2 regions of the Paraburkholderia sp. J8-2 genome follow, and region 2 is predicted to be linked to the other one. Evidence: riboswitches for the same ligand, from Rfam matches in the RefSeq annotation. Region 2 holds a riboswitch; the other holds the start of a gene.
What was found. A riboswitch is a leader RNA that binds a small molecule or an ion and turns the genes downstream of it on or off. The one in region 2 is predicted to bind cobalamin.
Positions count from the first base shown of each region.

Region 1: linked by a shared signal. The riboswitch ahead of U5A52_RS26700 (CbtB domain-containing protein) and the one ahead of cobG (precorrin-3B synthase) in region 2 are both predicted to bind cobalamin.

Region 1 covers NZ_CAJMZA010000014.1:183,677-188,548, forward strand. The annotation lists gene U5A52_RS26675 (GlxA family transcriptional regulator) at 1-181, opposite strand, end outside; gene U5A52_RS26680 (ABC transporter ATP-binding protein) at 338-1,129, opposite strand; gene U5A52_RS26685 (ABC transporter permease) at 1,166-1,879, opposite strand; gene U5A52_RS26690 (ABC transporter permease) at 1,894-2,583, opposite strand; gene U5A52_RS26695 (CbtA family protein) at 2,900-3,652, opposite strand; gene U5A52_RS26700 (CbtB domain-containing protein) at 3,666-3,884, opposite strand; cobalamin riboswitch at 3,924-4,093, opposite strand; gene U5A52_RS26705 (histidine phosphatase family protein) at 4,125-4,745, shown strand.
Region 2 covers NZ_CAJMZA010000007.1:254,510-259,381, reverse strand. The annotation lists gene cobJ (precorrin-3B C(17)-methyltransferase) at 1-887, opposite strand, end outside; gene U5A52_RS18635 (precorrin-2 C(20)-methyltransferase) at 875-1,606, opposite strand; gene U5A52_RS18630 (precorrin-8X methylmutase) at 1,607-2,233, opposite strand; gene cobG (precorrin-3B synthase) at 2,226-3,623, opposite strand; cobalamin riboswitch at 3,719-3,907, opposite strand; gene cbiE (precorrin-6y C5,15-methyltransferase (decarboxylating) subunit CbiE) at 4,049-4,872, shown strand, end outside.

The DNA of each region.
Region 1 (4,872 bases), on a different contig from region 2:
CGACGATGAGCCAGTCGCACGACACCGCGTCGCCAAACGCGCAGTCGGCGGGCCATTGCGCGCCGCCCGCCAGCGGCACGGGGCGGCCGTTCCACGAGCACATTTGCCAGCGGTACAGCGCGCGGCCGTCGATTTCGTTGGCGAGATTGAGCGCATCGACGATCGGGCCCACGCCCGACATCGAAACGGGCGGGAGCGCGACGATCGCGACCTGGGTGGTGCGGCCGGCGCGCGCGAGCGGCGCCTGGCCGCCGGGCGCGGCGGCAGGAACGGAAGCGGGATGGAGAACGGTGGGACGGACCATCGGCAAGACGGGGCGCGCGACTCAACGCGCCGCTTACTTGAGGCTGCCCGAGAGGAACTGGCGCAGGCGATCGCTCTTCGGCGCGCCGAGCACATCCGCGGGCGCGCCCTCTTCCTCCGTGCGCCCCTGGTGCAGGAACATCACATGATTCGAGACGTTGCGCGCAAAGCCCATTTCGTGCGTCACGACAATCATCGTGCGGCCTTCTTCGGCAAGCTTTTGCATGACCTTGAGCACTTCGCCCACGAGCTCGGGGTCGAGCGCCGAAGTCGGCTCGTCGAACAGCATCACGTCGGGATGCATGGCAAGCGCACGCGCAATCGCCACGCGCTGCTGCTGCCCGCCCGAAAGATGCGAGGGATATTGCTTCTCCACGCGAGGCGCGAGGCCCACCTTCTCCAGATACTCCCGCGCGCGCTCCTCGGCTTCCTTGCGCGGCACGCCCAGCACGTGCAACGGCGCTTCCATCACGTTCTCGAGCACGTTCATGTGCGACCACAGGTTGAAATGCTGGAACACCATTGCGAGCTTGGTGCGGATGCGTTGCAGTTGCTTGTGGTCGGCCACGTCCAGGTCGCCGTTGCGGCCCGCCTTCGTGCGCACGGCCTCGCCGTCCACGACGATCTCGCCGGCGTTCGGCTTCTCGAGGAAATTGATGCAGCGCAGGAACGTGCTCTTGCCCGAGCCGCTCGCGCCGATGATGCTGATCACGTCGCCCTTCTTCGCGTCGAGCGAGACGCCTTTGAGCACCTCGTTGTCGCCGTAGCGCTTGTGGATGTCGCGCGCGACGAGCTTGCTATCTGAGGATTGCGTCTGAGCCAAGATGGTCTCCAGTTTCCGAGGTTCCGGTGTTCCGGTGAATCAGCGGGTGCGCACGGCGAGATGGCCGAGCCAGCGTTTTTCGGCGCGGCGGAACGCGGCCACCAGCACGAACGATACCGCACAGTAGATCAGCGCCGCGAGGCCGAACGACTCGAACGAGCGGTAGGTGGCCGAGTTGGCGTCGCGCGCGACCTTGAGGATGTCGGGCACCGTCGCGGTGAAGGCCACCGTGGTCGCGTGCAGCATCAGGATCACTTCGTTACTGTACAGCGGCAGTGCGCGGCGCAGCGCCGAAGGCAGGATCACGCGCCAGTACATCGTGAACGGGCTCATGCCGTAGGCGCGCGCCGCTTCCACTTCGCCGTGTGAGGTGGCGCGAATCGCGCCCGCGAAAATCTCTGTCGTATACGCGCAGGTGTTGAGCGCAAACGCGAGCACCGCACAGTTCAGGCCGCTGCGAAAGAACGCGTCGAGGAGCGGCTCCGCGCGAATGAACGCGAGACTGTACACGCCCGTGTAGATGAGCAGCAACTGCACATAAAGCGGCGTGCCGCGAAACACATAGGTGTAAAAGCGCACCGGCAGCGAAAGCCAGCGTTTGCTCGACACACGCGCCACGGCGAGCGGCACCGCGCACACGAAGCCGAAAGCCACGGATATTACGAGCAGCCAGAGCGTCATCGCGAGGCCCGACACATGCTCGCCGTCCCAGTAGAGGAACGCGCGGCCAAATTGCTGAATGATTTCGTTCATGGCGGGCGTTTTCCTCAGAGTTGCGCGTGACGCACGCCCACCGAATAGCGGCGTTCGAGCCAGATCAGCGCGAAGTTCGAGAGCGTGGTGATCGCGAGGTAGATGAGCGCCGCGATCACGAGGAAGAAGAACAGGTTGAAGGTGCTGCGGCCCGCGTCCTGGGCGGCCTTCACGACATCGGCGAGACCGATGATCGAGACGAGCGCCGTCGCCTTCACGAGCACCTGCCAGTTGTTGCCGATGCCGGGCAGCGCGAAACGCATCATCTGCGGAAAGAGGATGCGGGCGAACACACGCGCGCCGCTCATGCCGTAGGCGTGGCCCGCTTCGAGCTGGCCGCGCGGCACGGCGAGAAACGCGCCGCGGAAGGTCTCGGTGAAGTACGCGCCGTAGATGAAACCGAGCGTGACGACGCCGGCCACGAACGGATCGATGTCGATCTGCGCCATGCCGAGCGCGTCGGTGGCCTCGTTCACGCCGATCTGGATGCTATAGAAGAGCAGCAGCATCAGCACGAGGTCGGGCACCGAGCGGATCAGCGTCGTGTAAGCGGTCGCCACGGCCGCGAGCGGCCGGTTGAACGAGAGCTTGGCCGCCGCGCCGGCAAGGCCTAGCAGGACAGCCACGCCGAGCGAGAGAAGCGAAAGCTCGATGGTCTGGATCGTGCCGGCGAGCAGCACCGGGCCAAAGCCGTAAAGGATCACGCGCGTCTCCGGATCAAGTCGTTTTGTCGTGTCGGGCGGCCTCGCGCGGCCTGTGAGCGCCGGCGAAACCGATGAACTGGCGCGGATCGTCTCAGTGCAAAATAGATTGCTCAAACTGGCACGGCGTGAATATTGCACTGCAGCATTGCGGTGCCGCGCATGGGCGCACGCGGATCGGGCCCGCGCAGCCGCGGGCCCGATGCTTTTGAAAGGTGAAAAAAAATGCCCCGGCACGCGGGGCGTGCGGGGCATTTACGCAAGTTTGGGGTCGCTTTTTCGATAGGTGCGCGGCGCGCGCCCAGCGGCCCTGCCGCGCTTACGCGGCGCGCGTATGCGTGCCGCGCGCGCTGAGCGCACGGGCGTTCGCGCCAATCAGCTTTTCGGCGAGCGCGCCGAAAAGCAGGCCGATCGTGGTCCAGAGAATCACCTGCATACCGATCGACGCCGTGCGGAACTTCCACAGCAGCACGGCCGGGAAGGCGGCGGGCACCTCGTTGACCGCCGGCAGCGCGAACTGGACCGCGCCGATCACGACGACGAACAGCACGAGCGCCACGATCGAAGCATTCCACCCGCCAAGGCGCGGCACGAAGACCGCGCGCACCTTGAGCGAGAACACCGACACGGCGATCGAGATCGCGACCATCAGGAAGAAGAGCCCGGTTCGATAGCCGATCGTCTCCGGGTCCCCGACCGAGGGCGGGTTCGCCGGGTACTTGATGCTCGGCACCATGTAGATCGCGACGAACGCCGCGAGCGCGAGCCAGGCCGAGAGCGCGCGCGGCGAAAGACGCCCTACGCGTCCGTTCGCATACGCGAAGACGAGCGCAAAGAGGCCGCCGATCGATGCGCCATAGACCATCACGCCCGTGAAGAGCCCGAGGCTCGCCTGGGTCTTGCGGCTCACGATTTCGGGTTCGGGGGCTTCACCCTTCGCGGCATCGAGCTTTTGTTCGAGGGAAATCGCCTGATCGACTTGGGGCTCGCCCACGATCTTCGCGAAGCCGAACGTGAGAAGTCCCGCGGCGATGCCTGCGAGCATGCCGCGTACCAGCAACTTGCCGACCATGTTCAGCTCCCGGTCAGTGGCAGGGAAAGCCGAGCAGGTGGCGGCCGTCGTGAACGAATTCGTGGACGTACATGCCCGGGACGATCGAGGTCGCGCCTTGCTCGGCGCCCACGAAGTACAGGGCCAGCAGCAGCATGAGGCCGCCGAAGATCGCCCAGGGCAGGATCTCCCGCAGCGCAATGGGTGCCGGCGCGGCCGGTGCGTGCTGCAGGGGGAATGCGGTGTCGGACATGCTGACTTCTCCTGGGGTAACGCGCCCCGCTAGTCGTTGAAAAAGTGGTTCACGACGCGCGGGTCTGACTCCCGTTGCTTCGATTCAATCGAAATTCAATCGACGGCAACCAGTTACAGTGGCGCGACCGCGCCGGACTTGCACCGGCTTCCGCGTGTCGTGGAGCCTGTATTCTACGCGCTACGACAACGGGCTGCGGACCGGATGTCAGCTACAGGGAAGTGATACGTAAGGAAAAGCATGCCGACGACAGTCTGGCTGATCAGTCATGCGGCGAATGCCGCACAGCGCTCGGGAACATTCCCGCAAGCGCCTGTAGCGGACGATGAAGCCGAAGAAGCGCTCGACGCCCGCGCACTCGCGGCGCTTGCTGCTTGGCGCGAGCGCTGGCACGCGCGCCTGGCCGGTGGCGAGCGCAATGGCGAGGCGCAACGCGCGGTGACGAGTCCCGCTGCGGTCGCGCGAGCGAGCGCACACGCGGCCGGCTTCGCCGGGGCAACGCCAATCAGCACCCTCGCCGACACGGCCTTTGGCGCGTGGCAAGGCAAGCGCCTCGCGGATCTTGCCCATGAAGCGCCCGACGCCCTTGCCGCCTGGACACGCGACCCCGCTTTCAGGCCGCCAGGCGGGGGCGAATCGTTCGACGATGTTCGCGAGCGCGTTAGCGCCTGGCTCGATGCGATCCCCAGCTCCGCTACCGACATGGTCGCCTTCACCCATGCAAGTGTGATGCGCGCGGCGATTCTTCACGCGCTGGGCGCGCCGTCGTCGGGTTTGCGCTCGATCGAAATCGCGCCGCTTTCCGTCGTAGCGCTACGCCGCAGCCAGCACGGCTGGGTGTGGCTCGCGGCAATGGGCTGAGACCAGACACCGCATTCCTTGATCTGTGTACGTGCGCCGCGAACATCGCGCGTATCAACGCGTTGACACATACGCACTCGAAGCCTAGCATCCGTGATGTATCAACCACGTAGATACACCACGATCA
Region 2 (4,872 bases):
TCTTCGTTCGGCGCGTAGCGCTCGACGTCTGCAGCAAGGTTGAGCGCGGCGAGCGTGACTTGCGGCGTGGGCTCGGCGCTATCGACGAAGCGCAGCGGCACGCCGAGTTCGGTTGCCGCCTGCGCGAGCGATGCGTCGCACATGTGAGCAGACGGGGCGGCAAGCGCAGCGAGCGCGAGCGGCGCGAGGCCGTGCGCATGGAGCGCGCGCCGCACGCCTTCTGCAAGCGCCTCTTGCGGCGCGCCCACGGCCGCCACGATGCTGCGCGGATGAATCACAAGGTCGTCGGGGCTGCCGTTCCAGGCGTGCGCGCTCACGCGTATGGCATGACTGGCCGCTGCGTCGCGCGGCAGATCGACGCTCTCCAGCCACGGCGCCTCACCGTCCACGCGTGTCGTTGCGCCAGCAAGCAGATCGGAGACGAAACGCTTGCCTTGCGCGAGGCTCGCGAGCGCATAGCCCGCGGGCGGATTGAGCAAACAGGTGCCGAATCGCAGTTCGCCGCTCGTGGTGATGGCGGGCGCGACCGCGAGCGCCGCGCCAATTTCGCGCGCCATCACGTTCACGCCGGTCAGTCCGCCGAGCAGGGGAACGACGGCGCTGCCGTCCTCGGCGAGTGCGAGCACCGGCGGCTCCGCGCCCTTGTTGGCCAGCAGCGGCGCGAGGCACCGGATCACGATGCCCGCCGCGCACAGCGCGACGATGGGCAAGCCGCGCGTATAGCATTCGCGCAAATGCGCGCCAAGCTCGCTGAACGCGACATCGCCTTCCACGCGGCCTTGCAGCGCATGGATTTGCGCGCCCGCGTAGAGCGCCTGCACGCGCCGCGCGGTGGCCAGCGCGCCGGGCCCGAGAATGACGATGGCAGGCGGCGTCACGACTGCCATTTCACCCCCGGCACGACGAGCAGCGAGAAGTAGGGCGAAGCCATGGGGTCGACGTCGTCGAGCGGGACGATGCGCTGGTTCGCCATCGTTGCGCGCTCGACATACAGCGCGCGATGCGCGAGACCCAGCTCGCCCAGCACGCGGCGCACCTTGTCGAAGTTGCGGCCCAGTTTCATGATGACGGCGGCGTCCGCGTCGGCCAGCCGCCGGCGCAATTCGTCCTCGGGCAGCACGCCCGACAGCACGGCGAGGCTCTGGTTGCGGTAGACGAGCGGCACGCCCAGCACCGCCGCGCCGCCCAGCATCGAGCACACGCCAGGCACGACTTCGGCTTCGTAGCGCGCGGCGAGCCGGTCGTGAAGATACATATACGAGCCGTAGAAGAACGGATCGCCTTCGCAGATCACGGCCACGTCACGGCCGGCGTCGAGATGGCGCGACAGCATTTGCGCGGCGCCGTCGTAGAAGTCGGCGATGATCGCCTCATACGAGAGCGGCGGTTCGAGCGCCTCGGTCGTCACGGGGTACACGAGCGGCAGGCGTTCCTGCTCCGCTTCGAGATGGGCCTCGACAATGCCGAACGCATTGCCTTTCTTGCCCTTCGCGACAAAATACGCGACGACGGGTGCGGCCTTGAGCAGGCGCACGGCTTTGAGCGTGAGCAGTTCGGGGTCGCCGGGGCCGACGCCGATGCCGTGCAGACGTCCTTTGCGGGTCATTTATTCGGTCTCCGAAGCGAGTGCGTTGACGGCGGCGGCGGCCATCGCGCTGCCGCCACGGCGGCCATGCACGACGACGAAGGGCACGCCGTGATTTTCGGCGGCGAGCTGCGCCTTGGACTCGGCTGCGCCGACAAAGCCCACGGGAAAGCCGAGGATGAGCGCGGGCAGCGGCGCGCCGGCGGCGATCATGTCGAGCAGGTGAAAGAGTGCGGTGGGCGCATTGCCGATCGCCACGACGCTGCCTGCAAGATGCGGCCGCCAAAGTTCGAGCGCGGCGGCCGATCGCGTATTGCCAAACTCGCGTGCGAGCGTGGGCACAGCGGGGTCGTCGAGCGTGCAGATGACGGCGTTGTTCGCGGGCAGGCGTGCGCGCGTGACGCCGTATGCGACCATTTTCGCGTCGCAGAGAATGGGCGCGCCGCCTGCGAGCGCGTTGCGGCCCGCCGTGCCCGCGCCTGCGGAAAACGCGAGGTCGGCGGCGACGTCCACCATGCCGCAGGCGTGGATCACGCGTACGGCGAGTTTTTCCAGGTCGGCGGGAATGCGCGAGAGGTCGGCTTCGGCGCGGATCGTCGCGAACGATTCGCGATAGATCGCCTGGCCGTCGCGGATGTAATCAGACATCTTGGGTACTCCGGGGCCGCTGCGCGAGTGCGAGCGCAGCCGCTTCGATCGTCAGGTTGCGCGCGACGAGCTGGCCAAAGCGCTGGCCGAAGCCGCTTTGCGTGTCGTCGCGCTGGTAAAGGTCGTAGTGGTCCGGCTCGCTGGCGAGCAACGTGAACGGCGCGCAATGCGCGGCCGCGCAGGAGCGTTCGCAGCCGCTCAGGTGCGCTTGCGCGCCGGGCGGCAGCAGGGCGGCGAGACGCTGTGCGTCGGCTTTGGTGTCGGCGCGGCTTTTGGCGCACCCCGCCGAGCCCGTGCAGGCGATCAGGCGCGCGAACGGATCGGCGCGCGAGACGATGAGGCCGAGCGCGTGCAGCCGTTCGAGCGCGCCGGTCATGGCGCGCGCGGGCACGTTAGGCAGCAGCAGGCCTTGCCATGGCGTCACCCGCAGCGTCGCATCGCCCGAGTCTTGCGCGAGCGCGGCGAGCGCGCGCAGCGTATGCGCGTCGATGCGGCCGAGCGCGGGCTGCGCGCCTACGTAGCCACTGCCGTCGACGTGCAGCGCGTGCGCGCCCAGTCGCAAGCCGGCAGGACTCGGCTCGCGACGCCACGCGTGCAGCGCGGCGTCGTCACGCATCAGCGCGAAGCCGCCATGATCGCGCGCGCGTTGCAGCAGCGCATCGAGTGAGTGTGCGGCGAGCACGTCACGCATGCGCGTTGCGTCTGCGCCCGCGAGATCGAGGAACGCATGGAGCAGCGCACGTATCGATGCGCAAATATTTTCGGTCGCGAGCGTGCCGATTGGCTGCGTCGTGGGGCACCCTGCAAGGCCCAGTGCAAAGCGCACGGTCGCGCCGTGCGGCAACGCGGCGAGCCAGATGTCGTGCGGATGCCCGAGCATCGCCATACGCTCGCCGCCGTCCAGTTGCAGCGCGAACTTGGGCGAGAGCGCGGCGAAACGCGCTTCGCGCTGCATCATGTCGATGAGGGCTGCGGCGAGCACCGTTGTGTCGCACAAAGCCTCAGGGTCAACGCCCGCGAGCGGGCTCAGCATCACGTTGCGCAATTCGTCGGCGGCGCACGCGTGCTCGACCGGGCTCGCGGCGTCGATGCCAGCGGGCCCGAGGCCCGCACCGATCAGCGCGGCGCTCAACGCGGCCTCCTCGCCCACGCGTACGCCGCGAATCTGCACGTTCGCGCGATTGGTCAGTTCGAGCACGCCGCCGGCATGCGCCAACGCGGCGTCGGCGAGGGCGCGCGCCCGCGTGGCGCTCAGCACGCCGCCGGGCAGGCGGATGCGGCACAGGCCGCCGTCGCGCGCCGCGACCACGCGCACGAGCCCCGGGCACGCCGAGGGGCGGAGCACGGCCAATGCAGCAGCGGGCGAGACGGGCTTCGTTTCGTGTTTCAAGGGAATACCGGGTAAGCATCGCGCGGGAGCGGCGCGCTGCCCGCACGTGAGGCGGGAAACGGCAGCGGTATCGGTACACCCCGCCCGATATGGGTTCGCACGAACAGTCGGCCGGCAGGTCTCCTGGCTCGCAGGTCGTGGACCGCATCGGCCTTCCCGGTAAAACCAGTGGCTCGGGTGGATGCGGTCTCGCTGCTTACAGTCGCGGGGGCGGCCACAGCTTGCTGTGTTCCCTGTTTGCGATCCGGAGTTAGCGCTTCAGCGCTGACTCCGGCCTCATACAAAGTGCCTTAAAGGCGCCGGCGGACACGGTATTATGCCCGTTTTCGCGCGCGCTCCGCCCGGCAATCGGGTTGCGGGCCGATGGCGGCGCGCGGAAACAGGCGACAAACCAGGCAACAAAGCAAGCAAAAGCGGGAGAACGAATGCAGGGCACGCAGGCATGGCTGACGGTGGTGGGCATAGGCGACGATGGCTATGCGGGGCTCGGGCGCGACGCGCGGCGCGCGTTGTTCGACGCTGCCGTCGTGACGGGCGGCGAGCGCCATCTTGCGATGCTGCCCTCGCGCGTGCGTGCGCGCCGCGAAGCGTGGCCGCAGCCGTTCAGCGTCGAGGCGCTGCTCGCGCATCGCGAGTCGAATGCGCCCGTATGCGTGCTCGCGAGCGGCGACCCCATGCTGTTCGGCGTGGGCGCGACGCTCGCGCGCCGCGTGGCGCCCGGTGAAATGCGCGTGCTGCCCGCGCCCTCGTCGCTCTCGCTGGCGGCGGCGCGCATGGGCTGGGCGTTGCAGGATACGGCGATGGTCTCGCTCGTCGGCCGACCGCTCGATGCGCTGCGCCGCTATCTCTACGCGCGCTCGCGCGTGCTGGCGTTGAGCGCGGACGGGCGCACGCCCGCGGCGCTCGCCGCGCTGCTCGCCGAAGCGGGCTTCGGCGCCACGCGTCTTGCCGTGTTCGAGCATCTGGGCGGCCCGCTTGAGCGCCGCATCGAAGGCCGCGCCGATGCGTGGCACGTCGACGAAACCGCGGCGCTCAACCTCGTCGCGTTCGAATGCGAAAGCGATGTTGCGAATGCGCCTGCGCACGGCTGGACGCTCACGCCGGGCCTTCCCGACGACGCCTACCGCCACGACGGCCAGCTCACGAAGCGCGACGTGCGCGCGCTCACGCTCGCGCGCCTCGCGCCGACGCCCGGCGCGTTGCTCTGGGACGTGGGGGCGGGCAGCGGCTCGATCGGCATCGAATGGAT